Regions from separate parts of the Janthinobacterium sp. BJB446 genome, predicted to be linked through region 2. Evidence: predicted binding sites of a transcription regulator. Region 2 holds the regulator's gene; each other region holds the start of a gene.
What was found. Region 2 encodes FNR, which switches genes on or off when oxygen is low (the NO sensors DNR and NnrR bind a similar motif). Its sites were predicted from a motif close to TTGATNNNNATCAA; they were not measured.
Positions count from the first base shown of each region.

Region 1: a site for FNR is predicted at 2,192-2,205, ahead of CSQ92_RS20885 (glycine-rich domain-containing protein). Genes of this name have one in related genera too.
Region 3: a site for FNR is predicted at 1,457-1,470, ahead of ubiU (ubiquinone anaerobic biosynthesis protein UbiU). Genes of this name have one in related genera too.
Region 4: a site for FNR is predicted at 4,270-4,283, ahead of CSQ92_RS03445 (bacteriohemerythrin). Genes of this name have one in related genera too.

Region 1 covers NZ_PDZK01000003.1:320,430-327,966, forward strand. Annotated here, with positions in the region: gene CSQ92_RS20875 (glutamine--tRNA ligase/YqeY domain fusion protein) at 1-71, shown strand, start outside; gene CSQ92_RS20880 (CHASE domain-containing protein) at 273-2,132, shown strand; gene CSQ92_RS20885 (glycine-rich domain-containing protein) at 2,322-3,068, shown strand; gene CSQ92_RS20890 (hypothetical protein) at 3,156-3,395, opposite strand; gene CSQ92_RS20895 (hypothetical protein) at 3,638-3,907, opposite strand; gene CSQ92_RS20900 (hypothetical protein) at 4,113-4,373, opposite strand; gene CSQ92_RS20905 (SDR family oxidoreductase) at 4,458-5,375, opposite strand; gene CSQ92_RS20910 (CDP-6-deoxy-delta-3,4-glucoseen reductase) at 5,388-6,413, shown strand; gene CSQ92_RS20915 (MFS transporter) at 6,494-7,537, shown strand, end outside.
Region 2 covers NZ_PDZK01000004.1:371,768-379,304, forward strand. Annotated here, with positions in the region: gene CSQ92_RS23740 (response regulator) at 1-1,623, opposite strand, end outside; gene fnr (fumarate/nitrate reduction transcriptional regulator Fnr) at 1,873-2,631, shown strand; gene CSQ92_RS23750 (FixH family protein) at 2,635-3,159, opposite strand; gene ccoG (cytochrome c oxidase accessory protein CcoG) at 3,262-4,644, opposite strand; gene ccoP (cytochrome-c oxidase, cbb3-type subunit III) at 4,647-5,567, opposite strand; gene CSQ92_RS23765 (cbb3-type cytochrome oxidase subunit 3) at 5,560-5,763, opposite strand; gene ccoO (cytochrome-c oxidase, cbb3-type subunit II) at 5,765-6,379, opposite strand; gene ccoN (cytochrome-c oxidase, cbb3-type subunit I) at 6,395-7,537, opposite strand, start outside.
Region 3 covers NZ_PDZK01000001.1:569,612-577,148, forward strand. Annotated here, with positions in the region: gene CSQ92_RS02570 (ribonucleoside triphosphate reductase) at 1-836, opposite strand, end outside; gene CSQ92_RS02575 (hypothetical protein) at 961-1,371, opposite strand; gene ubiU (ubiquinone anaerobic biosynthesis protein UbiU) at 1,534-2,571, shown strand; gene ubiV (ubiquinone anaerobic biosynthesis protein UbiV) at 2,581-3,477, shown strand; gene ubiT (ubiquinone anaerobic biosynthesis accessory factor UbiT) at 3,498-4,025, shown strand; gene CSQ92_RS02595 (heavy-metal-associated domain-containing protein) at 4,049-4,312, opposite strand; gene CSQ92_RS02600 (substrate-binding periplasmic protein) at 4,561-5,427, shown strand; gene aspT (aspartate-alanine antiporter) at 5,689-7,371, shown strand; gene aspT (aspartate-alanine antiporter) at 7,428-7,537, shown strand, end outside.
Region 4 covers NZ_PDZK01000001.1:750,183-757,719, forward strand. Annotated here, with positions in the region: gene CSQ92_RS03430 (carbohydrate binding domain-containing protein) at 1-171, opposite strand, end outside; gene CSQ92_RS03435 (TonB-dependent siderophore receptor) at 354-2,588, opposite strand; gene CSQ92_RS28975 (hypothetical protein) at 2,926-3,792, shown strand; gene CSQ92_RS03445 (bacteriohemerythrin) at 3,796-4,194, opposite strand; gene CSQ92_RS28980 (hypothetical protein) at 4,515-4,670, opposite strand; gene CSQ92_RS03450 (hypothetical protein) at 4,833-5,018, opposite strand; gene CSQ92_RS03455 (PepSY domain-containing protein) at 5,156-7,537, opposite strand, start outside.

The sequences.
Region 1 (7,537 bases), on a different contig from region 2:
ACAGCCAGCCTGGCAAGCCCGTCTTCAACCGCATCGTCACCCTGAAAGACAGCTGGCAGCCCGCCAAGTAAGGCACCGGGACGACCCACAAAAAAACCGCTGCGGCGGTTTTTTTTCGTTTCAACGGGAAATATTGCCTGTTGACTATAATAACGATAATTTTGTATATTAGGCAGCTATTGAGCAATTTGCAATTTTAATAGTGCTTGTACAACCTAGCCTAGCCTCCGCCACCAGGCGGCACCCGATTCCTCTTCCTGATGCGGATGGCAATGCCTTCTACTGCCGGCGAACACCCCTTAGCTGCTGAAAAAAGACCGCTGTGGCTGTTCGGCTTTGTCGTGTCGACGATGGTGGGCCTGCTGTTCTACATGGCCGCTTCGCTGTCGATCGAAAGCGATGCCAGCGAAGAATTCAACAATCTGGCGCACAACACCCAGAAAAACATCGAATCGCGCACCAAGTCGTATGCCAACCTGCTGCGCGGCACGGCCAGCCTGTTCCAGGCCAACAAACACGTGAGCCGCGAGCAATTCCACCGCTACGTGGCAAACATCGCCCTGCAACAGAACTACCCGGGCGTGATGAACCTCAATTACAGCCAGGAACTCGACGAGACGCAGCGCGCCGCCTACGAAGCGACCATGCGACGCGACTATCCGCCCGGGCGCGACGGCTATCCGGCGTTTGCCATCCACCCGCCCGGGCCGCGCGCCCAGTATTCCGTGCTCGTATACATCGAGCCGATCGCCAGCGCCCCGGAAAAGTATGGCCATGACATCGCCTCGCGCCCGCAGATCGCGGAAGCGCTGGCGGAGTCGCGCGATTCCGGCCGCATCAGCAATTCCGGCGTGCCCGTGCCGATGGACGGCCGTCCCCAGCTGACGGGCATGGCCATGCGCCTGCCCGTGTACCGCTTCGGCATGCCGGTCGATACGGTGGAACAGCGGCGCGCGGCTTACCAGGGTTCCGTCGGCATCGGCTACGACCTGGTGACGATGATGCGCAGCGCGCTGGCCGACATGCCGGTACGCAACGTCCGCCTGACCCTGTTCGATATCGGCCCGCAGGCGCTGCAACAGCGGGAGGTGCCGCTGCAGTTGCCGCACGACATGCGCCCCATCTTCGACAGCACGGCGGCAGGCATGCATGCACCATGGTGGCAGCCCGGCAGTTCGGGCCGCTACCTGAGCAGCACGCTGCTGATCGAGCACAATGGCCGCGCCTGGCAAGCGCTGTTCAGCGTGCGCAAGAGCGACCTGTATTCGCGCTTCGACGCCTTCCTGCCGTGGCTGGCCCTGCTGATCGGCTTTGCCAGCACCATGCTGCTGTATGTGCTGTTCCACACCCTGGCGTCGTCGCGCCGGCGCGCCATCCAGATGGCGACAGGCATGACGGAGGAATTGCGCGCCAGCCAGATCCGCCTGCAGCTGTCGCACCAGAAACTGCGCCGCCTGGCGGCCCACGCCGACCAGATCAAGGAAGAAGAGCGCAAGCGCATCGCGCGCGAAATCCACGACGACCTGGGGCAGAACCTGCTGGTGCTGCGCATCGACGCCGACATGCTGGCCTCGCGCACGCAGCGCCGCCACCCGCGCCTGAACGCCCGCGCCCGCTCAACCCTGGAGCAGATCGACGCCACCATCAAGAGCGTGCGGCAGATCATCAACGACTTGCGCCCTACCGTGCTGGACCTGGGCGTGAATGCGGCCGTCGAATGGCAGGTGGCGCAATTTCGCCAGCGCACGGGCATCGCCTGCGAAGTGAGCGAAAGCCATGACGACATTTGCCTCAGCGACCAATGCGCGACGGCCCTGTTCCGCATCCTGCAAGAGTCGCTCAGCAATATTTCCCAGCATGCGAATGCCAGCCGCGTCCAAGTCAAATTGGAAAAGTGCCGCGATACGGTGTCGATGAGCATCAGCGACAACGGCGTGGGCGCGGCCATCGACGGGCGCAACAAGTTGGGCTCGTTTGGCCTGGTGGGCATCGAAGAACGTATAAAGTTGCTGGGCGGTACTTTTTACATTGAAAGCAGCCCCGGCGCCGGCATGAGCGTGCATGTCAGCGTACCGCTGGGCGCGGACGCCACCGCGTTTCCCTACCAGGAAGAAAGCCGGGCCAGCAGCTGAGCGGCGCGCGTTCCGCATGAAACAAGCTCAGCTTGCGTATTTTGTAATTAGATGCAATATTGATGTAGAACAACTTAGCGCCTGCCCGCCATCGGCCAGGCATTCCCCGACTACTTGCCAGGAGTACACAGCCACCGCTTTCCCTTGTTTTACCGCAGTTCCCACAACGCTCTTTACCAAAGGACATTCATGGATACGAACGACAGTTTCAAGGCAATTGCCGATTTGAATTTGGACGCGATCAAGGTCAAGCTGATGCACCGGGAGTCAGGCGAAGGATGGAGCCTCGAGAAGGCCAATGCGGTGGAATTCGAATACCGCCGCTTCCTGATCCTGATGAAACAGTTTCCGCAGGAAGAAACGGCGCCGCTGATGGACGTCGATACCTTCTGGCACTACCACATCCTCGATACCCTCAAATATGCGGCGGATTGCGAACAGGTGTTCGGCTATTTCCTGCATCACTTCCCGTACATCGGTTTGCGCGGCGAAGACGACGAAGCGGCGCACCACCGCGTGGGCGAACGCATGAAGCAGTTGTACGAGCAGACATTCGGGGAAGATTATCTCCGCGCGGAGACGGCATATTCGGGACGCGCCGTGCAGGCGGCATTCTCCAGTGCGGCAGTACAGGCGACGGCATTTTCCAGCGCGGCCGTGCAGGCGACGGCGTATTCGGGGCGCGCCGTACAAACGGCGTTTTCCAGTGCCGCGGGACAGGCAACGGCGTATTCTGGCCGGGCCGTGCAGACGGCGTTTTCCAGTGCTGCGGTGCAAGCGACCGCGTATTCGGGCCGCGCCACCGGTGCTGCCCAGACCGCATTTTCCAGCGCGCCCGGCAAAGTGGCCGCAGCGCTGGTCGAGTCATCCCCGACTGGTCTGGAAACAGGGCGCTTCTATACGGATCGTCCGACGCTGAGCCCGGACACGCAATAGAAAACGGGAAGGCAGGTATGGCTGCCGCACGCGGCAAGCTTGACTAACGCAGACGGCACCTCTCAGTTTGCCGTCTGTCAGGCGCTCTTAGGCAGCCATCAACTCGCGCAGTTCACGGATGCTGAAATCGCTGATTTCATGCATGCGGATGAGGATCGTGGCGCCGATCGGCAAGGTGTTGTGACGAATCTTGCTGATGACCGGTGGCGCCACTTCCAGTGCTCGCGACAGGGCGGCATCGTTCTTCAGTTGCAGCTTGTCGATGATCGCATCGAGGACGCGATTCGGGTTGTAGGTAGGCAAAGAGGTAATTTGTTTGAGAGACATGATCGAAAATCCGTACTTGTTGTATTAAGGCAAAAAGAAACCGAATGTCTCTTCTGCAATAATTCAGGGTAAACACACTAAAAAGCGCCATCACTTATGCGGCTTTTACGCCGCAAACAATATAATACACGCTATTGTTGATTTTTGCGTAACTTAAAGCAAAATTGTGATAATTGAAGAGAATTGACGCACTTGGAATGTGCTAGAGGATAACTCAAATTGGAAAAATTTGCTGCACGTCATCAATTTTTACGATGAGCAACACCGCTATGCATGAGCCAGGCTATGGCCATGAGGGTGCTCAGGCGGGCCATTTCCGCTGATAAATGCCAGCCTTGCGCAGCCACGCCGGCCGGGGTGGCAAGCGGGCAAGTGCCCGGAATGGCATCCACGCGGCACCAGGCCAGTTGCCGGCGGATTTCATCGGGTGGCGGCGGCGGCTGCAGCGCGCGTTCGCGCCGGCGCATATAGGCGCGTACCTGTTCCTTGCTGGGGTGACTCGTAGCTCGCATGGCTCGCTCCTGCTGACGGGAAACAACGTCACGCTCATTGTGGATGCCGAGCCCGCCACAAGAGCCCGGACGCGTGACGACATTGCTCACCATATCGCCAGCGTGCCATGGCACGTTTGCGCTGCATCAAATGGCCGGGCCCCGGCATTGCGCCGAAGCCCATGTTGCCTCACGGCCTGGCGGCCAGAGGCCCGGTGATCCGTTCTTATTTCTTTTGCTGGCGCACGCGCTGCTGCTGTTTTTCCTGCGTTTGCTGGCGATTCTGCTTGCGCTCGAACAAGGTGACCGCATCCTTCTTGGCTTGTTCGACGGTACGCATTTCTTCATGGGCATCGTGCGGGACAAAAAACTCGGCGTCCTGCGCCGCCACGACCAGCTTGATGGCGGCGTCGTCGTCGAGGTCATACAGTTCCGTCAGGACGGTGGTGACCTCGTCCAGGTATTCTTCGTAAGTGAGGGTGCTCATGCGATATTCCTTAAGTGAATGGCGCACCGCCGGAACGGCGCGCTGCGCGCCGGCCCAGGAAAAGTGCGCAGATAACCGGCCATTTTACCCGATGCCGGCCCCGTCGGCAGACAGCGACCGCAAGGCATCGGCCACGCGCGCGTAGCGCAGGCGCACGCCCAGCTCGCGCTTGATGCGCGTATTGTGCAGGCGGCGCGATTCGGACATGAATGACAACAGCATCGGCGTGACCACCTGCTGCAGTTCGGCGCGCGGCAGGCGCGGCGGGCGCGGCAAGCCGAACGTGTCGGCCACAGCATCGAAATACTCCGCCATTTTGAGTTCGCTGTCATCGCTGGCGTGATACACGCGTCCCGGCTTGCCCCGCCACAAGGCCCGTTCGATGATGCGCGCCAGGTCATCGGCATGGATATGATTGGTGTATACATCGTCATCCGCGGCCAGGGCTGGCGTGCCCTCGCGCAGGCGCTTCAGCGGCAGGCGGTCATCCGCATAGATGCCGGGCACGCGCAGGATGGCCACGCTGGCGCGGCGGCGCGCGCCCCAGCCGCGCAAGACCTGCTCGGCATCGACGCGCCGCTTCGCGCGCGCATTCGCCGGCGCCGTCGGCCGCGTCTCATCGACCCAGGCGCCGCCGCAATCGCCATACACGCCGCTGGTACTCACATACACCATGCGTGCGTGCTCGGGTAAAATGGCGGCCAGATTGCGCGTGCGCCGGTCCAGCAAGCCCGACGACCGGGGCGGCGCCAGGTGCACGATCATCGTCGCCAGTCCCGCCAGCCGTTTCAGGCTGGCGCGCTCGTCGAGGTTGGCCACGATGGGCACGGCGCCGGCCGCCCGCAGCTGCGCGCAGCGCGCCGGCTGGCTGGTGACGGCAAAGACGCGAAAGCGCGTACGCAGCAAGGGCAGCAACCGCATGCCGACGTCGCCGCAGCCCAGGATCAGCAGGCGCGGCAAGCCTGACGGCTTGCGCAAAGAGTGCATTAACATATTTTTCATCTCAAGGATTGTATGACTTTTCAAGTTACTGTTCAGCCCAGCGGCCACCAGTTCAGCTGCGAAGCGGACGAAACCGTGCTGGCGGCGGCGATACGCGCCGGCGTCGGCCTGCCGTATGGCTGTAAAAATGGGGCCTGCGGTTCCTGCAAGGGCAAAGTGGTTTCCGGCACCGTCCAGCACAAGGCGCACCAGCAGCGCGCCCTGACGCCGGAAGAGGAAGCGGCCGGCTTTTCCCTGTTCTGCTGCGCCACCACCAACGCCGACCTCGTCATCGAAGCGCGCGAAGTGGCGGGCAGCAGCGACTACCCGATCAAGAAAATGCCGTCGCGCGTGACCACCATCGAGAAAGTCGCGCCCGACGTCGTCGTGCTGACCCTGCAGTTGCCAGCCAGCGAGCGCCTCAACTACCGCGCCGGACAGTATATCGAAATCCTGCTGCGCGACAACAAGCGCCGCAGCTACAGCATGGCCAGCGCGCCCGCCGATGGCGGCCCGATGACCCTGCACATCCGCCACCTGCCGGGCGGCCTGTTCACCGACCAGGTGTTTGGCAGCATGAAGGAGCGCGACATCCTGCGCTTCGAAGGCCCGATGGGCACTTTCTTCCTACGCGAAGATTCCGACAAGCCCGTCGTGCTGCTGGCCTCGGGCACGGGCTTTGCCCCCTTGAAAGCCATCGTCGAGCACATGATCAACGAGCAATCCACGCGCCCGATCACCCTGTACTGGGGCGGCCGCCGTCCGCACGATCTGTACATGGATGCGCTGTGCCGCCAGTGGGCCGCCGACTTGCCGCAGTTCACCTATGTACCCGTCGTTTCGGACGCCTTGCCGGAAGACGCGTGGCAAGGCCGCACCGGCTTCGTACACCAGGCCGTCATCGCCGACTTGCCCGACATGTCCGCGTATCAGGTGTATGCCTGCGGCGCGCCCGTGATGGTCGATGCGGCCCACCGCGACTTCGTGCAACTGTGCCAGCTGCCAGCCGACGAGTTCTACGCGGACGCCTTCACCACGGAAGCCGACCTGGCCAAGTAAGCATCCAGACAGCGGGGTGCTGCTGGCGCGGCATCCGCTGCCGCCACCCGCCTCACCCCGTCATGTCCTGGAAAGTATTCATGTCTCTCGCCTCTGCCGGCAACGGCTTCAGTATCCTGCGTCACCGCAACTTCGCCTTTTACCTGTCCGCCCGCGTGCTGGGCACGGTGGCCGTGCAGATGCAAAGCGTGGCCATCGGCTGGCAGGTGTACCAGATCACGGGCAGCCTGTTCGACCTGGGCTTGATCGGCCTGGCGCAATTCGCCCCTTTCCTGGTATTGATTTTGCCGGCCGGCCACGTGGCCGACCGCTATAACCGCCGCAATATCATCGCCTGGTGCCTGGCGGCGCAGCTGGCTTGCGCGCTGGCCCTGCTGGCGTTCACCCTGAGCGGCCTGTCCATCGTGTGGCCCGTGTTTGCCGTGCTGGTGCTGTTCGGCAGCGCGCGCGCCTTCATGATGCCGGCCACGCAAGCCGTGCTGGTCAACATGGTGCCCACGCAACATTTCAGCCGCGCCGTGGCGCTCAGCTCGTCGAGCTCGCACGTGGCCATCATCCTGGGGCCTACCTTGGGCGGCTTGCTGTACTACTTCGGCCCCAAGGTGGTGTATCTGATCTCGTCCGCACTGCTGGTCGTGTCCGTCCTGCTGATGCGCGCCACCACGCCCGCGCCGCAAGTGGTGAAGCGCGAACCCGTCAGCTGGCATACCCTGCTCGAAGGCTTGCGCTTCGTCTGGTCGAAACCCATCGTACTGGGCGCCATTTCGCTCGACCTGTTTGCCGTGCTGTTCGGCGGCGCCACGGCCCTGCTGCCGGCGCTGGCGCACGACGTGCTGCATATCGGCCCCAGCGGCCTGGGCTTGCTGCGCACGGCGCCGGGGGCCGGCGCGGCCCTGTGCTCGATCGCGCTGGCCATCTTCCCCATCACGCGCCGCGTGGGCGCCTGGATGTTCGGCGGCGTGGCCATCTTCGGCCTGGGTACCCTGGTGCTGGGCAGCACCAGCTATTTCCCGCTGGCGCTGGCGGCGCTGTTCCTGATGGGCGCCGGCGACATGGTCAGCGTCTACATCCGCCACCTGCTGGTGCAGTTCGAGACGCCGGACGAGATCCGCGGCCGGGTCAGC
Region 2 (7,537 bases):
GTCGCGCACTTCGAAGCGCAGCCAGGCGCGCCCGTTTTCGCTTTCGGCCAGGCTGACGGCCACCACCACTTCGCCGCTCTCGGTAAACTTGATGGCGTTGCCGGCCAGGTTGACGAGAATTTGCTGCAGGCGCTGGGCGTCGCCCACGAGGCGCCGCGGCACGTCGGGCTCGACGGCGATGGCCAGTTCCAGCTCCTTTTCGCCCGCATTCATGGTCATCGTCGTGGCCAGGGTATTCATGACTTCATCGAGGTCGAATTCGACGGGCGACAATTCCATGCGGCGCGCCTCGATCTTCGAATAGTCGAGCACATCGTTGAGGATGCCCAGCAGCGACTGGCCCGCCACTCTGACCATGGTCAGGTACTTGCGCTGTTCCGTGTCGAGCCTGGTATTGCCCAGCAAATACACCATGCCCAGCACGGCATTGAGGGGCGTGCGGATTTCATGGCTCATGTTGGCCACGAAATCGCTCTTCGCGCGGTTGGCCGCCTCGGCCCGGTCGCGTTCCTGCTCCAGCTCCGCCGCGCGCGCTTCGAGTTCCTGCTGCAGGCGGTCGCGTTCGCTCATCAGGCCATTGAACGCTTCCGTCAGTTCGCCGATCTCGTCGCGCTGCTGTACCGGCACGGGGGTGAAACGGCTGCCGCTGGTGCGCAGGGCCAGCAGGGTGTCGCGCAGGCGCACCAGCGGCGACAGCAGGCGCACGGTAACCAAGCCCAGAACAAAGGCGGCCAGCAGCGAAGCGAGGATGCTCCACAGCACCAGCCGGTACAGTACGCCGTCGAACGGTTCGAAGGCATCCTCGACGGGCAGCGAGGCGGCCAGCAGCCAGTTCACGGATTTCAGGCGCTTGAAGCTGTTGACGGCCGTGATGCCGCGGCTGTTGGTGCTGACCATGCTGCCTTCGCCATCCTCCTTCAGCAGCTGGGTGGTCGTCAGGTTGGCGTTCGGCTTGCGCGGCTGCAGCAAACGGCTGGTATCGGGGTGCAGCACATAGCGCGGCACGGCGCCGCGCGTGAGGATGAAGTAATAGCCGCTCTTGCCGATCTTTTCCGAGCGCAGGCGGCCCAGCAGATTGTCCTTGTACAGGCGCAGCACGCCGATCACCACGCCGGCCACCTGGCCATCGGCGGCCAGCACGGGCGCCACCATCTGCACGATGGGCATGCCGCTCGACTTGCCCAGCATCGGCTCGGTAATCATGGGCTGGCGCGTGCGCAGGACGGTCTGGAAGTACTCGCGCTCGGCGACGTTGATGCCGGCGCGCCCCGTCACTTCCGGCATGTCGGCCACGATGGCGCCATGCGCGTCGAGCACCAGCACGTCGTCGAACAGCACCAGCATCGAGCGGCGCGCATAGTATTCGCGCAGTTTGGCGGGCTGGGCGATCAGTTCCGGCGGCTGCTGCCTGGCCGTCAGGGTGACAATCTGCAGCAGCATGCCCAGCTTGTCGTCGAGCTCGGCAGCGGTGCGGCTGATCAGGGATGACTGCTGGCTCAGCAGTACTCGGGTGAAGTCGTCGCGCATGTGCTGCACCTGGATCATGGTGACCAGCGCGATCATGGCGATCGAGGTCAGGCTGGTGGCCAGCGCGACTTTTGCTTTAATGCCGAGAGGCTTCATGATTTCCTTTTCAGTGCCGGGCGGCACAGGCGGCAGATAATGCTGTCAGGAATTTTCCTATCAATACCCCAGCTTGGCAAGCGCCGCCGCGCAAATTGCCCGCCCCGTATGGGCTTTTGACGATGTTGCCATATAATTAAAGGCTGGACGTCGTTTATTCGCCGAATTTACGGTGAAATTGGCATACGGCAACCCTGTATGCAGCTGTATGCAGTAAACTTGTTGTTGCATTTTCTAAAAGGTACCGACATGACTGAAGCGCTACTCACTCCCACCTTGCCCACCGTGAACGTGGAGGCGTTGCGTGCACGATGCTCGACCTGCAGCATGCATCAATTGTGCCTGCCGATGGGCCTTGATGTGGGCGACATGGATAGGCTGGACCAGATCATCGGCCGCCGCCGCAAGATCGTGCGCGGGGCCTCGCTGTTCCGCATCGGCGACTCGTTCCAGAACCTGTACGCGATCCGCCTGGGGCACTTCAAGACCTACCAGATCAATCCGGGTGGCGAAGAGCAGGTGACGGGTTTCCAGATGGCGGGTGAACTGCTGGGCATGGATGCCATCAGCGCCGACCGCCACCACTGTAATGCCGTGGCGCTGGAAGACAGCGAAGTGTGTGAAATTCCGTTTTCCAGCCTGGAACAATTGCTGGGCAATATGCCGACCCTGCTGCGTCATTTCCACCGCATGATGAGCCAGGAAATCACGCGCGAGCAAAGCGTCATGCTATTGCTGGGCAATATGCAGGCGACCCAGCGTTTTGCCGCCTTCATCGTCAACCTGGCGTCGCGCTATGAAGCACGCGGCTATTCGGGCAGCAATTTCCAGCTGCGCATGTCGCGCGAGGAAATCGGCAACTACCTGGGCCTGACCATCGAAAGCGTCAGCCGCTTATTGTCGAAATTCAAGAAAGAAGGCTGGCTGCGCGTCTCGAACCGCGAGATCGAAATCCTGCAGCCGGCCAAGTTGAAAGCGATTACGGCCGGTACGGACGTCTGCAAATAAGACTTACAGTTCTTCATCCGCGTGCAGCGCGATGCTGCGTTGCAGGGGCCAGGTCCAGATGCCGGACAGGCGCCACTCGCGTTTGTCGTTTTCCACCAGCACTTGCCAGCGGCTGCGCTCGAGCATCGGCAGTGCCACGGAAAAATTGCCGGCCGCATCGGGCTGCACCAGCAGCTTGATATCCTTTTCCGGCAGGGTCGCATGCGCCAGGTGCAGCAGCAAAGGCGCCTGATAAGCCTTGCCGAAGCTGTGCACGGAACCACTGAGGCGCGCTGCAGCCACGTCATATGACAGGCGCGTATCCATGGCCAGGTCGCTGGCGATCGTGTCGCGCTTCAAATCCTGGTTGATCGCCTTGCCCTGCTTGTAATAATCGCCCACCACCAGCGCATCGGGCTGCGTAAATGCGATATAGCCCATGAAGCTGCCGACGACCACGGACAGGCCGGGACCGATCATCAGCAGCCATGGCCAGCGATGCTTGTACCACGGTGCAACGGGTGCTTGCAGTTTCAGACTGTCGGACATGATATTTCTCCTGTTTAATCAGCCAGTCCCCGCATGGGGACCGGCCTTCCTGCAACTTCGTGGCGGCGGCGAGGGCACCCGGTCCCCGTCCGCCTTTCCTTGTTAACGTGGCACGATGAATACCGCGCTTTCACGCACATGCAGCGATGGATCGTCCAGCGATTGCAATTCGATCGCAATCTTGTTCGAGCCCTTCTCGCCGACGCCGTGCGGCACGCGCAGGCGGATCGGCCAGCCCAGCGTTTCCGTTGGCTGCAAGGTCACTTCTTCGCGCGTCAGCAAGGTCAGGCCCGGCAAGCCGGAAGCGCTGATTTTAAAATGCTGGCTTTGCTCGGACGTATTCATGATCTGCAGGCGGTAGACGTTTTCGATCATGCCGTCCTCCACTTCGCGTCCCATCGAACCGCGGTCGCGGATCACGTCCATTTTCAGGGGCGTGCGCAGGGCCAGCGAGGTACACACGGCGATGATGATCAGGGCCAGGATGGAAGTGTAGATCAAGACGCGCGGGCGCATGGCGCGCTGGCGTATCTGCTTCGAATTGAAGTTGTTTTCCATCGCATGGTCGGTGCTGTAGCGTATCAGGCCGCGCGGCCGCTCGACCTTGTCCATCACGCTGTTGCAGGCATCGACGCAGGCGGCGCAGCCGATGCATTCATACTGCAGGCCGTTGCGGATATCGATGCCGGTCGGACACACCTGCACGCACAGGGTACAGTCGATGCAATCGCCCAGCTTGTCGTTGTTGCCGGCCTTCTTGCTCATGGCGCCACGCGGTTCGCCGCGCTTGGCATCGTAGGTGATGATCAGCGTGTCCTGGTCGAACATGGCGCTCTGGAAGCGCGCGTAGGGGCACATGTATTTGCACACTTGCTCGCGCAGCCAGCCCGCGTTGCCGTAGGTTGCCAGGCTGTAGAACAAGACCCAGAACCATTCCCAGGGACCGAAATTGAGGGTGGTCACCGACTGCGCCAGTTCCTTGATCGGCGTGAAGTAGCCGACAAAGGTAAAACCCGTCCACAGGGCGATGGCGCCCCATACCAGGTGCTTGGCCGTCTTCTTGAACGCCTTGCGCACGGAGGGGCCCTGCTTGTCGAGAGCCATGCGCGCGCTGCGCGTGCCCTCGATGCGGCGTTCGACCCACAGGAAAATTTCCGTGTATACCGTTTGCGGGCAGGAGAACCCGCACCACACCCGCCCGGCAATGGCCGTGACGAGGAACAACAAATACGCACAGATGATCAGCAGGGCCGCCAGATAGATGAAATCCTGGGGCCACAGCACGACGCCGAAAATGTAGAACTTGCGCGTGGTCAAATCGAACAGCAGGGCTTGCCTGCCATTCCAGGTCAACCACGGCAAGCCGTAGAACGCCAGCTGGGTAAGCCATACGCATACCCATCGCCAGGTAGCGTAGCGTCCTTTGGCCTCGCGAGGGTAGATTTGCTCGCGGGCCGCATACATCTTGATGACTTGAGGTTCCATTTTTACTTTGCGGGTGCCTGCGGATTCGACAGGCTCCAGACATACGCCGACAGCACGTGTACCTTGGATTCGCCGAGGAAATCGCTGAAGGCCGGCATGGTGTTGCTGCGTCCCTTGCGTACGGTTTCCATGATGGTATCGGCGCTGCCGCCGTACAGCCAGGTCTTGTCCGTCAGGTTCGGCGCGCCGAGCATCTGGTTACCCTTGGCATCGGCGCCATGACAGGCCATGCAGGCGCCAAACTTGGCCTTGCCCAGCACGGACTTGACGGGATCCGAGGTCGAGCCGGACAGGCTCAGCACATAATGGGCCACGTTCTCGACATCCTTTTCGGAGCCCAGGGCGGCGCCCATCGGTGGCATCTGCCCATTGCGGCCGTGCAGGATGGTGGTCTTGATGACGTCGGGTTCGCCGCCATACAGCCAGTCCTTGTCGGTCAGGTTGGGGAAGCCCTTGTTGCCGCGTGCATCCGAACCGTGGCATTGCGCGCAGTAGGTCAGGAACAGGCGCTGGCCGATGGCTTGCGCCTGCGGATCGGCGGCCACCGTCTTCAAGTCCTGGCTCAGGTACTTGTTGAACAGGGGACCGTAGTCGGCTTCCGCCTTCTTCAGTTCTTCCTCGTACTGGCCCGTCGACTTCCAGCCCAGGCTGCCGGCATAGTTGCCCAGGCCCGGATACAGGAACAGGTACGCCAGGGAGAAGACGATGGTGATGTAGAACAACCACATCCACCAGCGCGGCATCGGCGTATTGAGTTCCTTCAAGTCCTCGTCCCAGACGTGGCCCGTGGTGCCGTCGGCGGGGGCGCCCTCGACCACTTTGATTTTCGACTGCGAGTACAGCAGCACGCCGCAGCCGATGATGCCCAGCAGGGACAGCACGATGATGTAGATATTCCAGAAGCCATTGGTAAAGTCAGCCATGGTTATGCTCCTTCGCCAGGGTCATTTCGGCTTCGGCCGGATAGTCGAGCGCATCGTCAGCGAACGGCAGGCGTGCCGCCGCGTCGAAGTCGCTGTTGCTGCGGCTGAACGTCCACCACAGGATGCCCACGAACGTCGTAAAGGAAACCACCGTCATGACGCTGCTGGCGCTGTCAAACAGGTTTTCGATTGCCATGCTAATTCCTTGTTTTGATTAATGTACCGAGGCCTTGCAGATAGGCGACCAGGGCGTCTTCTTCCGTCTTGTCCTGCAGCTGCGCGGGGCCGGCGGCGATCTCTTCATCGCTGTACGGCTGGCCCAGGCGTTTCAGGGCGCGCATCTTCGGCATGATCTCGTCAGGCACCAGCTTGGTCTTCGCCAGCCAGGGGTAGGACGGCATGTTCGACTCGGGCACCACGTCGCGCGGGTTGTTCAAGTGCGTGCGGTGCCATTCGTCGCTGTAGCGCGCGCCCACGCGGGCCAGGTCGGGGCCCGTGCGCTTGGAACCCCACTGGAACGGACGGTCGTAGACGAATTCGCCGGCGACCGAATAGTGGCCATAGCGTTCCGTTTCCGCGCGCAGCGGACGCACCATCTGCGAGTGGCAGTTGTAGCAGCCTTCGCGCACGTAAATGTCGCGGCCCGCCAGGCGCAGCGGCGAGTACGGTTTCAGGCCGGCGACCGGCTCCGTCGTACTCTTCTGGAAGAACAGGGGAACGATCTCGACGGCGCCGCCGATGCTGATCACCACCGTGACCAGGGCGATCAGCAGCCAGGGGTTTCTTTCAATCCATGCATGTGAAAATTTCATTTGCTTTCGCTCCTATCAGGCGTGCGCCGCGTTCAGTTCCGGAATGCGGGCGACGGGGAGTTTGCTGCCGCGCAGCGTCATCCAGGTGTTGTAGCCCATGATGCACATACCCGACAGGTACAGCAGGCCACCGGCCACGCGCACCACGTAGTACGGATACGTCGCTTTCACGCTCTCGACAAAGGTGTAGGTCAGGGTGCCGTCCGGATTGACCGCGCGCCACATCAGGCCCTGCATCACGCCGGCGATCCACATTGCGGCGATGTACAGCACGATGCCGATGGTGGCCACCCAGAAGTGCACGTCGACCAGGCGCGTGCTGTGCATCTGCGTGCGGCCAGCCAGGCGCGGCAGCAGGTAGTAGATCGAACCCATGGTGATGAAGCCCACCCAGCCCAGGGCGCCCGCATGCACGTGGGCAACGGTCCAGTCGGTGTAGTGCGACAGCGAGTTGATGGTCTTGATCGACATCATCGGGCCTTCGAAGGTGGCGATGCCGTAGAACGACAGCGAGACGATCATGAATTTCAGGATCGGATCGGTGCGCAGCTTGTGCCAGGCGCCCGACAGGGTCATGATGCCGTTGATCATGCCGCCCCAGCTTGGCGCCAGGAGGACCAGCGAGAAGACCATGCCGATCGATTGCGTCCAGTCAGGCAATGCCGTGTAGTGCAGGTGATGCGGGCCGGCCCACATATAGGTGAAAATCAGCGCCCAGAAGTGGACGATCGACAGACGGTACGAGTACACGGGGCGCTCGGCCTGTTTCGGGATGAAGTAGTACACCATGCCCAGGTAGCCGGCGGTCAGGATGAAACCCACCGCGTTATGGCCGTACCACCACTGGATCATCGCGTCCTGCACGCCCGCATACGCGGAATACGACTTGGTGAACGAGGCTGGCATGACGGCGCCATTGACCACGTGCAAGATCGTCACGGCCAGGATATAGGCGCCGAAGAACCAGTTGGCCACGTAGATGTGCTTGACCTTGCGCTTGATCAGGGTGCCGAAGAACACGATGGCGTAGGCGATCCAGACGACGGCGATGAGGATGGCGATAGGCCATTCCAGTTCGGCGTATTCCTTGCCGCGTGTCATGCCCAAGGGCAGGGTGACGACGGCGCACAGGATCACCGCTTGCCAGCCCCAGAACGT
Region 3 (7,537 bases), on a different contig from region 2:
TTGATGAAGTTCTGGAAGTAGGGCAGGCCGTAGCGGGCCGTCATCTCGAACAGGCGTTCGGCGTTTTCGCTATGCCAGTCGAAATCCTCGGTGATGTTATAGGTGGGGATGGGGAAGGTGAAGACTCTGCCCTTGGCATCGCCCGCCATCATGATCTCGATGTAGGCGCGGTTGATCATGTCCATCTCCACCTGCAGCTCGCCATAGCTGAAGTCCATCTCCTGGCCGGCGATGACGGGAATTTGCTCGCGCAGGTCGTCCGGGCAGACCCAGTCGAAGGTGAGGTTGGTAAACGGCGTCTGCGTGCCCCAGCGCGATGGCACGTTGAGGTTGAAGATCAGCTCCTGCATGTACTGGCGCACGTCTTCGTAGCGCAGGCTGTCCTTGCGGATGTAGGGTGCCATGTAGGTGTCGAAGGAGCTGAACGCCTGCGCGCCGGCCCACTCGTTTTGCAGGGTGCCGAGAAAATTGACGATCTGGCCGATGGCGCTCGACATGTGCTTGGGCGGACCGGATTCGATCTTGCCCGGCACGCCATTCAAGCCTTCGTGCAGCAGGGTGCGCAGCGACCAGCCGGCGCAATAGCCGGCCAGCATGTCGAGGTCGTGGATGTGCAGCGCCGCTTCGCGGTGCGCCGCGCCCACTTCCGGCGGATAGACCTGGTCCAGCCAGTAGTTGGCGATCACCTTGCCCGACACGTTGAGTATCAGGCCGCCCAGCGAGTAGCCCTGGTTGGCGTTGGCGTTGACGCGCCAGTCGCGCCGCTCCAGGTATTCATTGATGGACGCGGCGACATCGACCTGGCCGCGTGTGGGGGAAACTGCATTTGTCGTCATGAAACCTCCAATAAACACAACATGCGGTGTTTTTATGGAGATTAATCACTAAATATAGTGGCGTCAAAGGGCGCGTGCAGTTGCGTGACGAATCCTTGATGCAGGTGAAAAAAGCGCCCCCCGTTTACTTTTTCGCGCGGCCCTGGCGCAGGATGACGCAGCTCAGGCCAAAGTACGCGGCGGCGCAGACGGCGATGCTGATGGTGGAGGCGGGCAGCACGTGCGCCCAGATTTCCAGCGGCGAGAAGGTGCTCCAGCTGGCGACGCGGATATCGAAGGTGACGTAGTTCGCCAGCAGCCAGTAGACGGCCAGCAGGCCCGTGCTGATGGCGATCTGGCGCGGCGCCGGCATGGCGCGGCGCGCGAAGACGGCTTGCAGGAACAGCAGCAGCACGCCCGGATACGCGCCCAGTATCTCGGGCGACAGGATGGAGAGCTTTTCTTCGACATAGCCGTCGGCGGGCGCGGCCCACTGCACTTGCAGCACGGTGAGGAACAGGGTGAGCAGGAAGATCAGCAGCGGTTTGCGGGGCATGGCGGGCAATCGAAGAGGGAGAAAAGTGGGGCATTTTACAGCCAGGTCAAGCAAGTTGAACGCGCGCCAGCCATGCATGCATTCCTTCACCTGCGTCAAGGACTGGGCAGCATGGGCGGGGCTATAGTCTGCACCCTGAGCCGATACAGGACTGTGAATATCATGATGCTTGAATCAACCACCGCCACCCGCGTGGCAGGACCGCTGGAACTGGTCTGCCCCGCCGGCAGCCTGCCCGCCTTGAAAGCAGCCGTCGACAATGGCGCCGACACCGTTTACCTGGGCTTTCGCGACGCCACCAATGCGCGCAATTTCGCCGGCCTCAATTTCGACGAGAAGGCCATCGCCGAGGGCGTGCGCTACGCCCACCAATATGGGCGCAAGGTGCTGCTGGCGCTGAATACCTATCCGCAGCCGCACAACTGGGCCGTGTGGCGCAGCGCCATCGACCGCGCCGCGCAGGCCGGCATTGACGCCATGATCGTGGCCGATCCGGGCCTGATGGCCTACGCAAGTGAGCACCACCCGCAGCTGCGCCTGCACCTGTCCGTGCAGGGCTCGGCCACCAACTACGAGGCCATCAATTTTTACCATGAGCACTTCGGCATCGCCCGCGCCGTGCTGCCGCGCGTGCTGTCGATGGCGCAGGTGGAGCAACTGATCGCCAAGACGGAAGTCGAGATCGAGGTCTTCGGCTTCGGCTCCCTGTGCGTGATGGTCGAAGGGCGCTGCGCGCTGTCGTCGTATGCGACGGGTGAGGCGCCGAATACCCATGGCGTGTGCTCGCCGGCGAAATCCGTGCGTTGGCTGGAAACGCCGAACGGCCTCGAATCGCGCCTGAACGGCGTGCTGATCGACCGCTATGCGCCCGGCGAAAACGCCAGCTATCCCACCCTGTGCAAGGGCCGTTTCGAAGTCAATGATGAAGAGTATTACGCCATCGAGGAGCCGGCCAGCCTGAATACCCTGGCGCTGCTGCCGCAACTGATCGCCATGGGCGTGCGGGCCGTGAAGATCGAAGGACGCCAGCGCAGCCCCGCCTACGTGGCGCAGGTGACGCGCGTGTGGCGCGAGGCGATCGACGCCTGCCGCGAAGGCAATGCGCGCTACGCCGTCAAGCCGGGCTGGATGGCGGCCATGGACAAGCTGGCCGAAGGCCAGCAGCACACATTAGGTGCTTACCACAGATCTTGGAAATAGAGGATGAACATGCTGAAGCTTTCACTGGGCCCCTTGCTGTACTACTGGCCGCGTGCCACCGTCTTCGAGTTTTACCAGCAGATCGCCGGCACCGCCGTCGATATCGTGTACCTGGGCGAAACCGTCTGTTCGCGCCGGCATGAGGTGCGCCTGGCCGACTGGCTCGATATCGCCGACATGCTGGCCGCCGCCGGCAAGGAAGTGGTGCTGTCGACGCAGGCGCTGATCGAGGCGGGCGCCGAACTGGCGACCCTGCGCCGCATCACGGGCAATGGCCGCTACGGCGTCGAGGCCAACGACATGGGCGCCGTGCACTGCATGGAAAAGGGCACGTCCTTCGTCGCCGGCCCCCATCTGAACCTGTTCAATGGTCCCAGCCTGCAACTGCTGGCGCGCCTGGGCGCGCGGCGCTGGGTGATGCCGCTGGAAATGGGGCAGACGGCGCTGGCCGAGATGCAGCGCCAGAAACCGGAAGGGCTGGAGACGGAAGTCTTCGCCTATGGCCGCATGCCGCTGGCGTTTTCCGCGCGCTGCTTCACGGCGCGCAACCGCAACCTGCCGAAGGACGATTGCGGCTACAGCTGCCTGGAAGAGCCGGACGGCCTGCTGCTGCGCACGCGCGACGAAGTGCCATTCCTGGTACTGAATGGCACGCAGACGCAGTCGGCGCTGGTCTACAACCTGGTGCGAGAACTCGAGGCCATGCGCGACATGGGCGTGGCGGTGGCGCGCATCAGCCCGCAAGCCATGCATACGGAACAAGTCATCGCCATCTTCGACCGCGCCCGCCGTGGCCAGGTCAGCGGCATCGGCGCGCAGGCCCAGCTGGCGGCCTGTCAGCCGGCCGGCGCCTGCGACGGCTACTGGCATGGCCAGCCCGGCATGGAACAGCACGCCGCACATTGAACGCATCGAAAGGAAGCACCATGCAAGATCAACTGGAAAGATTGCCGATCCCGGCCAAGCCTCCCATGAGCAAGCCCGGCGTGTCGTACCGCTTGCCGGAACCGCTGGCCGAATTGCTGTCCAAGCTGCCCCCGTATCCCGCCTCCTGGCTGTTCGTGCAAGGCTTGAACCGCCTGCTGGCGCCGCAATTGCCCGACGACGTGCGGCGCAGCCTGGAAGGGCGCAGCTTGCGCTTGCGGCTGCTGGACGCGGGCATCGCCTTCGATTTCGAGTGGCAGGGCACGGTGTTTGTGGCCGAGCGCTATGTCGACGTGCCGGACCTGTGCATCGCGGCCAGCGTGCATGATTTGATGCTGCTGGCGCGGCGCCACGAAGATCCGGACACCCTGTTCTTCAGCCGTCGCCTGAGCCTGGAAGGCGACACGGAACTGGGCTTGCTGTTCAAGAATACGCTCGACGCCATCGAGTTGCCGCCGTTCGACTTGCAGGCGCTGGGACCGCGCCGCGTGCTGGCGCATCTGCGCGACCGGGGCGCGCGCGAAGGCTGAGCTGGAAAAGGGAGGGCAGGCGCTCAGTGGCGGCAGTGGCCGCAAGCGCCGCTGCGCGATGCCAGCTGTTCTTCATCCGTCGCTTCGCCCATGAAGCCGGCGTCGTTGACGGCGGCTAGCAGGCGTTCCTGCGTGGCCAGACGTTCGTCGAACTGCACCGTGGCGCCGTGCCGCGCCAGCGAGACGCACACGGTGCTCACGCCCGTAACGGCTTCGAGCGCGCCCGTCAGCCTGTCGGCGCAGCCTTCGTGATCCATCCCGATAATATTCAAGCGCGCTGTCTGCATGTGTTCCTCTTGTTTTTCAAATAAAAAAACAGCGTAGGCGAGGGGCGCGCATGCCGTCCAGAGCAGCACGCAAGATTTATTTCCTATTTGCGGTTTTGTTGATCTGGATTAACTCCAGCCTCTCTGCTGCAGTTTGAAACTGCTGTTGTTTTGTACACAGTTGCCGTATTCCAGTCGACAAGCGTGCTCTGCTGCGCGATACTGTCATTCTGATAAGAACGCTATGAATGCGCTGGAAAGGAGGGGCCATGCGGCGCCGCCCCCTGCTCAAGCTTGCCGCCCTGTGGCCGTTGGGCGCGGCCATCGGCGCGGTGCCGCCGCTGCCGCTCGTGTATCCGCGCCATCAGGCGCTCGATGATCCGCAGCAAGGCTATGTGACGGCCTTGCTGCAACAGGCGCTGGCCCGTTCGGGCCAGGCCTATGCCTTGCGCCGCTCCGCACTGCGCATGGTGCAGACGCGCGCGATGCAGGAAATCGCCATGGCATCGGGCAGCGTCGATGTCGTCTGGGCGATGACGAGCCGCGCGCGCGAAACGCAATTGTTGCCAGTGCGCATCCCCATCGACCGCGGCCTCATCGGCTGGAGAGTGGCATTGATCCAGGCGCGCCAGCCGCAACTGCTGCGCGATGTGCGCAGCATTGCCGCCCTTGCGCGACTGTCTGCCGGGCAGATGCGCGACTGGCCCGACTCCGCCATCCTGCAGGCGAATGGCTTGCGCCTCGATACGTCGAGCACCTATGAAGGCCTGTTCCAGCAACTGGCGGCAGGGCGCATCGATTACTTTCCCCGTTCCGTGATCGAGGCGCAAAGCGAGCTGGCAAGCCACGCGCAATTGCCGCTGGCGCTGGACACTCACCTGGTCATCCGCTACCCGGCCGCGCTGTACTTTTTTGTCGGCAAGCACCGGCCGGAACTGGCGCGCCACATTGAAACGGGACTGGAAACCATGCTTGCCGACGGCAGTTTCGCGCAGCTGTTCCAGCGCCATTTTGGCCGCCTCGCGCAGGGCCTGAATCTGTCCCGGCGCCACGTGCTGGAGCTGGCCAATCCCGACTTGCCGGAAGAGACACCGCTGGCGCGCAAGGCACTTTGGTATCGTCCGAGACATTACTAATAGTTTTGTTGATCGATGTCAAACAAGTGCTTCAATCGTGCGCAGGATGTTTGATGAAAAGCAAAGCAAGTTCAACAGAACACCTGTTGACACTTGTAAAATTTTCACCGAACATAATTCCTCGTAACAACATTTCTCCGGCGCAAGCGTTTATCGCAAGTGCCGTGCAGGATCCGTGCGCCCGTTCAACAGCCAGCTGCCGTCAGCCGCCGAACGCTCTGTTCTCTTGTAACCATCCGTTATCTTTTCGAAGGTTTGTCCATGCTCGATTCGATCACGTCCATATTGCACCAGGTGCCGGAACTGGCCCTGTTCCTGGCGCTGGGGCTAGGCTACGCGGTAGGGCAGATACGCTTCGGCCCGATCCAGCTGGGCGGCGTGTGCGGCACCCTGATCGCCGCGCTGCTGATCGGTCAGTTGGGCATCACCCTGGACGCCAGCGTCAAGAATGTCTTCTTCATGCTGTTCATCTTTGCCCTCGGCTATGCGGGCGGTCCCCAGTTCTTTGCCAACCTGAATGCCAAGGGCTTGCGACTAGGGCTGCTGTGCCTGATCGAAGTGGTGGTGGTGCTGGCGCTGGTGCTGCTGGCCACGCGTTTCCTGGGCCTGGACCAGGGTACGGCGGCCGGCATGATGGCGGGCGCGGCGACGGAATCGGCCGTCGTTGGCACGGCCACGGACGCCATCTCGAAACTGGCGCTGCCGGCGGCCCGCATCGCCGAGCTGCAGGCCAACGTGGTCACCGCGTATTCCATCACCTATATTTTCGGCCTGATCGCCATCGTCATCGCCACCAGCCAGATCTTTCCGCTGTTGTTGCGCGTCAACCTGCGCGAAGAAGCCGATAAATTGTGGGAAAAGATGGGCGGCGCGCAGACCGATGGCGACGGCGTGCAGGCGACGCCGGAAATGGTGGGCCGCGCCTACCGCATCAGCCGTGGCGCGGGACGCCGTATATATGCCTTGCAGCATATTTTTGCGGGCCGCGCCAGCATCACGCGCGTGCGCCGGCACGGCAAGGTATTGCCTTTGGAACCGGAACTGCGCTTGCGCAACAACGACGAAGTGCTGGTGATCGGCCACCGTCCCGCGCTGGTGGCGGCCGAAGCCATCCTGGGCGAGGAATTTGCCGACACGACGGGCTTGAACATGGCTGTCTCCGCCGTCGAAGTGGTACTGCAGCAAGCATCGCTGGTGGGCCAGCCCTTGCGCCAGCTGGCCTTGCCGTCCGGCGTGCACGTGGCGGCCGTCGTTCGTGGCGAACACAGCATGCCGCCGCTGCCTGATCTTTCCTTGCAGCGCGACGACGTGCTGCGCCTGTACGGCACGACGGAAGGACGCGAGCTGAACACGGCGCTGGCCGCCATCGGCAAGCGCGTGCCCACGGGCGACCGCAGCAATATTGTCTACGCCAGCATCGGCATCGTGCTGGGCGTGTATATCGGCGGCTTTTCCGCCAAGCTGGGCGGCATTCCGTTTTCGCTGGGCACGGGCGGCGGCGCCTTGCTGACGGGCCTCGTGTTCGGCTGGTACCAGGCGCGCAAGCCGGGCATGCAGGGCATCCCGCCCAGCGCGCTCGACATGATGAAGGATATCGGCCTGGCCACCTTCATCGCCTGCGTGGGCCTGGCGTCGGGGCCGCAGGCGATCGATCTGATCCGCCAGTACGGGCTGTCGCTGCCGCTGATGGGCGTATTGATCGCCGTCATCCCCGCCTCGCTGTCGCTGCTGGTGGGGCACTTTTTCCTCAAGCTGGAAGCGCCCGTGCTGCTGGGCGCCATCGCCGGCCAGCAGTGCAGTACGCCGGCTTTGTCCGCCGTGCAGAACGCGGCCGGCAATTCCACGCCCTTGCTGGGCTACACGATTACGTATGCCATCTCGAACGTGGTGCTGCCCCTGCTGGGGCCGCTGATCGTTGCCTTGGCAGGGTCGGTGCACGCATGAGCAGCCGGCAAGGGCACACGCAGTAAAGAATTCCTTCAACACGAAAGGCGGTCCGCATGGAATGGTTGCATGAGTTATTCAAGAAGTCGCCCGAAATTGCCTTGTTTCTCTCCCTGGCAGCGGGTTACTACATCGGCAAGATCAAGTTCGGCTCGTTCCAGCTGGG
Region 4 (7,537 bases), on a different contig from region 2:
ACTGGCATCGGCCGTGGAGGCTGCTGCCGTAATATTGCCGCCGTAATAAATCCAGCGTTTTTCAAAGCAGTTCGTGCAAGCTGGCGCTGCCGCGTTTGCGGAAAGCACCGGCAGCACGCCGGCGCATAACAGCGCCAGTGCCGTCCAGACAGCCGTCTTTTTCATTTCCATCAGATATCCCTGTTTTAAATTTTTGATAATATCAAAAAATTATTAACGCAAGGACGTGTTCATCGCTGATTGTTGCCTATTTCAATTCCATATCAATGAATGCGCTATCGCGCAGATCATTGCCATTCACGGCACGGCGGACAGGGCTTCGTCCGCCGTGCTGGCGCCGGCGATACGCTTATTTAAAACGCCGTGCGCACGGCCAGGCTGATGTTGCGCGGTTCGCCCCAGAACACGCCGTCGAAGAAGCCCACGTTGCGGTAGTACTTTTTATCGAGCAAGTTATTCACGTTCAACTGCACGCTGGCATGCTTGCTGAGCGCATAGCTGGCCATGGCGTTGACCAGTGCATAGCCGGCCTGCGGGATATCCGTGATCGTGCCCGATGGCGGGCGGCCGTACCACGATTCACTGTAGGTGGCGCTTTGCGCCGTCATGCTGGCGCCCGCTTTCAGGCCAGCCAGGCTGCCGTCGAAGCGGTAGCTGGTGGCCAGGCGCAGCAAATGGCGCGGCTGCGTGGTGGCGGCGCGGCGGCCATCTGCCTCGGCCGCGTGCAAGTAGGTATAGCCGCCGCTCGCTTCCCAGGCGGGCGTGATCTGGCCGGAGACGTCGAATTCCACGCCCTTGGCCGTCACGCCGGCGCCATTGGCCACCATGGCCTGGCCGCCGTCGGGCAGCAAAAAGCCGGGCGGCACCGTGCGGTCGAGTTCCGCCAGGTTCTTTTTCTTCGTGTGGAACAGGGCGGCCGATGCATTCAGCTTGCCTTCATAGAATTCGCCCTTGATGCCCAGTTCCGCATTGTCGCCCGTTTCCGGCGCCAGGAACTGGTTGTTGCGGTCCTTGCTCGATTGCGGGTTGAACAGCTGCGTGAAACTGGCGTAGGCCGAAAATTGCTTATTGATGTCGAACACGGCGCCCACATACGGCGTGACTTCATTGCGCGTTTCCACGAAGTCGCTGTTGTCCGTGTGTACACCTCGCGTATCGTAGTTGCGCGTATCCGTGCGGTACGTGCTGCTGCGCGCGCCGATGATCAGGTGCAGCGGGTCGGCCAGGCTCAAACGCGTGGCCACATAGCCGCCCGCCAGGCGCGTCACGGTTTCCGTGTGCGAGCCGTCCGGGTGGAACACGGGACGGGGAATGTTGCCCGTCCAGCTGCGGTAATCGGGGATGAAGTCCGGGTAATTGATTTCCGCTTCGCCGCCCAGCGAGCGCGAGCGCTGGTTGCCGCCGTTCCAGCCGACGATGGCCGTGTGCTTGCGTCCCAGCAAGGTGAAGGGACCGCTGGCGTACACGTCGAAATTGTCGCTGTTCTTCTTGCCTGCGCCCCAGGCGCCCGTCCACAGGCGCATGCCTTCACCGGTAGCCGGGTCGGGATGGCCCGCGCCCGCATAGGCGACGGTGGTGCGGTTCGTGCTTTCCGTGCGCGCATAGCCCAGGTGCATATTCCAGTTACCGGGCAGGCGCTGGTCCAGCGATGTGAATAGCGTGTGCTGCTTGTTGGCCCAGGTGCTCCATGGCGTCGTGAAACTGGTGTTGCGCGGCAAATTGGCCAGGCTGCCATCTGCGTTCCAGTACGGCACGGCGCCCCAGGTGGCGCCCGTGGGCTTGTTGTCCTGGAAATCGACGCCAGCCGTCAGCAGGGTGCCGGGGCGCACGTCCGCCTCGACGATGACCATGCCGACCGTCTTGCGCTCGTGATACATGTCCAGGTAGGAATCGCGTTTTTGCCAGGCCAGGGCTGTGCGCGCACGCACGCTGCCCTCCGCGTTCAGCGGCGTGGAGAGGTCGGCCTCGACGCGCTGGTCATCCCAGCGGCCCATGATCAGGCCGGCGCTGGCCTGGAATTCCTTCGTCGGCCGCTTGCGTATCATGTTGATGGTGGCCGACGGGTCGCCCGTGCCGCCCATCAGGCCGGTGGCGCCGCGCACGACCTCGATGCGGTCATACAGGATCGTGTCTTGCAATGGCGCATTGCCGCCGCGCGCCATGCCGTCGATCTGGATATTGTCGATGCCGAAGCCGCGCGCATAAAAGGTCGTGCGCTCCGTATCGTTCTGGCCCACCTGGATGCCTGTCGTCTGTGCCAGCGCCTGGTCCAGGCGCACGGCGCCCAGGTCGTCGAGCAGCTGGCGCGTGATGACGCTGACCGATTGCGGCGTTTCGCGCAAGGACAGGTCCATGCGCGTGGCGCTGCGCGCTTCGCCCGCCGTGTATGACTGCGTGCCTTCCGTGGTAGCCGTCGACTGGCCCAGCACGGTGACGGCTGGCATGGTGACGTCGGCCGCAGCGGCGTCGGCAGCCTGTGCCGGCAGGACCACGCCGGCGGCAAGGCTCAGCAGGGCGATGTGCAGCAGGCGGGGGAGGGGGCGCAAGGCGGGCTGGTGCGAAGAAGAAAATACGGTAGTCGATTGCATCATTGTCCTGGAATATTGTAGTCGTGTGTTTTCCTATCTCGTCTGGCGAGGTGCGCAGTAGCTGGGGGGATGGCGTGATGCTGGCCCGTGGTCTGGCTTGGATAGCAGTTCCACCGCAAGGCCCGGCGCGGTCGGGCAGTGGAAAAGAAGGGCGCGCGATTCCCGTCACTTTCGTGAATAAGAATCATTATCAATATAGGTGATATTTGCCAAATAATCAAGCGTGCGCACCAAAAGAGTGCAGACAGAAGTGCAGGCAGACCCGGGGCGGCGCATCGGCGGGCCTTCTGCGATAATGCAGGCGCTGATAAAATATTTTCCTCATTGAAAGAAATGCATGCGTACATGGATCGCTTGTGCCGGATGGTTGTGTGTCGTGTCGCTGGGCCAGGCCCAGGAACACGCGCCGCCGCCGGCTGTTCCCGCGCCGCTGCAGAGCGCCAGCGTGCCCGCCGCCGCCGTATCGCCACCCCTTGCGCCTGCCACGCCTGCCATACCCGCCGCGGCACCGGCACCGGCACCGGCGGCGAGCGCAGACGATGCCTTGCCACCGCAAATGGTGACGATCACGGCCAGCAGCGACGCCAAGGCGCCGCGCATCCGTTTCACGGCTTACCGCGAAAGTTATCTGACGGCCAGGAAAGTGTGGCAAGTGTCGAGCGGCAGCGTGGTCATGGCCCTGCGCCTGATTCCGGCCAAGCTGAGCGCCACCATCGACGACGTGCGTGTGGCCTTGCAAGGCAATGGCGCGCCTGTGCCGATCAAGGTCTCCAGCGGCGGGGTGTTTGTCGTGCCGCTCAACGATGACATCGCCGCGCAGGACGGCACTTTCCTGGTGAACAAGGGCAGGGGGGAGCTGACGGCGAATATCGTCCTCCAGCCGTCTGTGGCGCGCGATGCCTGGAACGTCACGCGCGTGGGACAGGTCTTGCAGGACGCCAGGCGCGCCGTGCGGGCCATCACGCCATGGTACAAGCGGCCGTTCGCCAGCGATGTGCAATCGTTGGCGTTTTGCGCGGCCGAGCGGGGCAGCGCCTTGCAGTTGATGGATGGCGAGCAACTGATCGCCACCTTGCCCATGAACGAGTCGGCCGTCAACGACATCAACCAACCCGTGTTCTGCAAGATTTTCGACGGCGAAGACAAATACCCGGGACACTACCGCGTCGTCATGCCCGAGCAAGCCACGGTGCTGCTGCTGTAGAGGTCAGTTTGGCTGGCGCTGCACCATTTCCAGCGCCGCCGCCAGGGCCAGATCCATCGTGGCCTGGTGGAAGATCAGCCATTGCGGCAAGAGCGACAGCGCATGGCGGCCCTGTTCCAGGTCGCCTTCATCGACGGCGGCCCAGGCATGGTGCAAGCCGCTGAGCACGCGCGCATGCTGTTCGCGGTGGTTGGCCAGCGAAGGAAAGGCGATCTGCTCCATCAAATCCTCTTCCTCGCGGAAGTCGCGTTCGACGGCCGCAATCAGTTCGCGAAACGCCACGCTGAAATGCTGGTCGCCCAACTGCTGCAGCCGCGCCAGCTCCTGAAACAGCGCCTCATGCGCCTCGTCGATGACGGGAACCCCCAGCGCCATCTCATCCTTCCAATGCGATTTACCCATGCCGATGCTCCAGGTTAAGTCCGTCACGGTGCGAAGCGGACTGTTCCAGTTTGGGCGCAGCAAAGGTGGAAATCCATGATCTGGATCAAAAGTACGGCGAAGAGGGGGAGCAAATCAAGGCAAAAATAAATGGGAGGAGAGAACAAATCCCCACCCGCAAAACAAAGCGGTTTTAACGATGCAATCCACTACCGAGCGCCGCTGAAAAACGCCGCTGGCAAGGCGCCGCGCCGAAGGCAGTACGAATGTACGACGAGGCACGGCAACGCAGTCAGCGACGTTTTCTCAGCCGCGCGTCTTATTGTTCTCAGCCGCGCGTCTTATTGCTTGGGCCAGTGGGCCCACATGCCTTGCGCATCGACATTTGGCACCTGCAATTGCTGCCCGGCGGACGTTTGCATCGTATCCCTCAGCACGAGGGGCACGAGCATCAAGGCCGACAGGGCAAGGCAGGCCAGCACTTTGAGCGTCAACATGGTCGTCTCCTGATGAGCCGGTGGCGGCGCGGGGGTGCGGCGCCTGCCGGTCACTTCAATCGCGTACGCATATCTTTATTTCATGCTTGCAGTTTAGCCCACCTGGTCGTAACTTCAACTTATTGCTGTGATGCACTGCACCAGTTCGCCTGCTGCCGGGGGCTATTTCGCCTTGCGCCCGCGTCGTGGCTTGCCTGCCGGGGGCAGGAAGGAATCGAACCACACTTGCGTCAATTGCCGCGTATTTTTCGCCGCTTCGCGCTTGACGGCGGCCGTCGCATGGCCGCGCGCCGTGTTGGCGATGCGGTTGGCGGCGCTCAGGTACATGCTCATCCAGGGGTTTTTCATGGCTAGCCTCGCAGACTGTGGGTGGGGCGGCGCGGATATGTCTCCATGCCGCCATGCCGCTACTGTAGTCCGATGGCAGGCGCTGACTGTGCGCCTGCCCACATAGCCGGGCGGCGCCGGGGGCAGGCTGATGTAGATCAATACACGTCGCGGCGGTAGCGTCCGGCCGCCAGCAGGGCATCGAGTCCCTCCTGGCCCAGTACTTCTTGCAGTACAGCATCGATTCCTGTGGCCATGCCTTGCAGGCTGCCGCATACGTAGACGATGGCCCCTTGCGCCAGCCAGTCGCGCAGTTCGCCGGCGCTGGCGCGCAGGCTGTCCTGCACGTATTGCCGTGTTTCACCATCGCGCGAAAAGACGCGGTCCAGACGTGCCAGGTGGCCAGCGTCCAGCCAGCCTTGCAACTCTGCGCCGCAAATACTGTCAAAAGCTTGCTGGCGCTCGCCGAACAGCAGCCAGTTGCGGGCCAGTCCCGCCCGCTGGCGCGCGCGCAAATGCGCACGCAAGCCGGCCAGGCCGGAACCGTTGCCGATGTAAATGCAGGGTACGTCGACCAGGGCGGGTGCGAAGGCGGGATTGGCTTGCAGGCGCAGGCGGATGGAGGTGTCCAGCGGGGCGAAGCGCGTGAGCCAGCCGGAACAGACGCCATAGCCCTGGTTGTCATCGCCCGCATGGCGCTCCTGACGCACGAGCAATTGCAGTTCGCCATCGGTTGGCAGCGAAGCGAGCGAATAGCTGCGCGGCGCGTGATGGGCACTGCCTGCCTCGCCATCGCTGCCGTCCGCATTGCATGGGATGATTTCCGCCAGCGCACCCGCTTCCCAGGTGGCATCGGCCGGACCCGTCAAGGTGATTTCATGCAGTTCGCCGCCCAGGCTGCCCGGGTTGAGCAGCACGCGGCGCGCCAGGCGCCACTCGGCATATGACGCTTCTTCCTGCACACCGATGGCGTCGATGGCGCTGCCGCTGCAGCGGGCCAGCGCTGTGGACCAGCTGGCCAGGGCGGCCGGGTCGTGCTTGTCCACTTCGATCAGGGGGAACAGGGGCGTGGCGCCCAGCGCCTGCAATTGTTGCGCGAGCGTACGGCCAAAGCCACAGAAGGCGCTGTAATGGCGGTCGCCCAGGGCCAGCATGCCGAATTCCAGGCCCGCCAGCGGCTTGCCGGAGGTAGCTTGCAGCAGGCGCGCGAAGCGGCGCGTGCCATCCGGCGCCTCGCCTTCGCCAAAGGTGCTGGCGACGATCAGGGCCCGTTCGTACTGGCGCAGTTGCGCGGGATCGAACTGGTCCAGCGATTGCACGTCGACGGCCACGCCCGCCTGCTGCAGGGCGCGCGCGCTTTCCAGCGCCAGGCGCTCGGCCTGCCCCGACTGGCTGGCGTAGGCCACCAGGGTTGGCAGACCCGTGTCCGTCTTGCCCGGCGCGCCGGCGCCCAGCATGGCGCGCTGCGCCCGCACGGCCCGTTTTGCCTTGCGGCGGCCCAGGTACAGCATCCAGCCTGTGATGGCGAACAGGGGCAGGCCCAGGCTGGCCAGGGTGACGATGATACGGCCCGGCAAGCCAAAATACGTGCCCATGTGCAGCGGATAAATGATGTTGACGAGGCGCGAACCCAGCGCCTGCTGGCTGTACGGTTCGTTTTCCGTCACCGTGCCGTCGGCCGGCAGGATGCTCATGCGGCTGCGCGCCCGCTCGTGCGGCGCGTCGCTGGCCAGCCACGTGAATTGCACGGCTTCGCCGGCGCGTGTCGGCAGGCGCACGCTGGCCAGGGTCCAGCCGGGGGCATGCTGCTGGAAGCTGCTCCAGGCCGGGCCGATGTCGACGGCCGGTATTTCCTTCTTCTCCTTGGACTGGCCTTTCTTGCCCGGCGCCTGCGCCTGTGCCATCCTTGGCGGCTTGCCGGCCCAGGCGTCGATATTGTCGCGCACCACGTCATAGCTCCAGTAAATGCCCGTCAGGGTCAGCGCCACGTAGACGACCAGGCACCAGGTACCGGCCACGGCGTGCAGATTCCACAGGAAGGAGCGGCCTTTCAGGGCAGGGTCGAAGGTGAGCCAGGTGCGCCAGTCCAGCGGACGGCGGGGCCAGCGCAGATACAGGCCCGATAATGCCAGGCCCAGCAGGCACAGGGCCAGCGCGCCCGCCACTTGCCGGCCCGGATCACGGGGCAGCAGCAGCCAGCGGTGCAGCGATTCCGTCCACTCGAAAAAGCCCGCCCCCGTCAGCGCCGGCTGGGTCGCTCCCGTGTACGGGTGGACATAAATGGATTCGCCGCGCCGCTGGCCATTCTTCGGCGCGAAGAATAAACGAGGCGCCGCGCCCGCCTCCGCATACATGGTGATCGAGGCGACGCGCTGGCCGTGTTCTGCAGCGGCAATGTTGCCCAGCTGGGCCGGCGTCAGCGGCGCGCGGCTTTCCACGGCCACATGGCGCACGCCGGGGTTCATGAGGTCCAGCAACTCATCCTTGAAGGCCAGGGTGGCGCCGCTCAGGCCTATGATCACCAGCACCGTGCCGGCCGT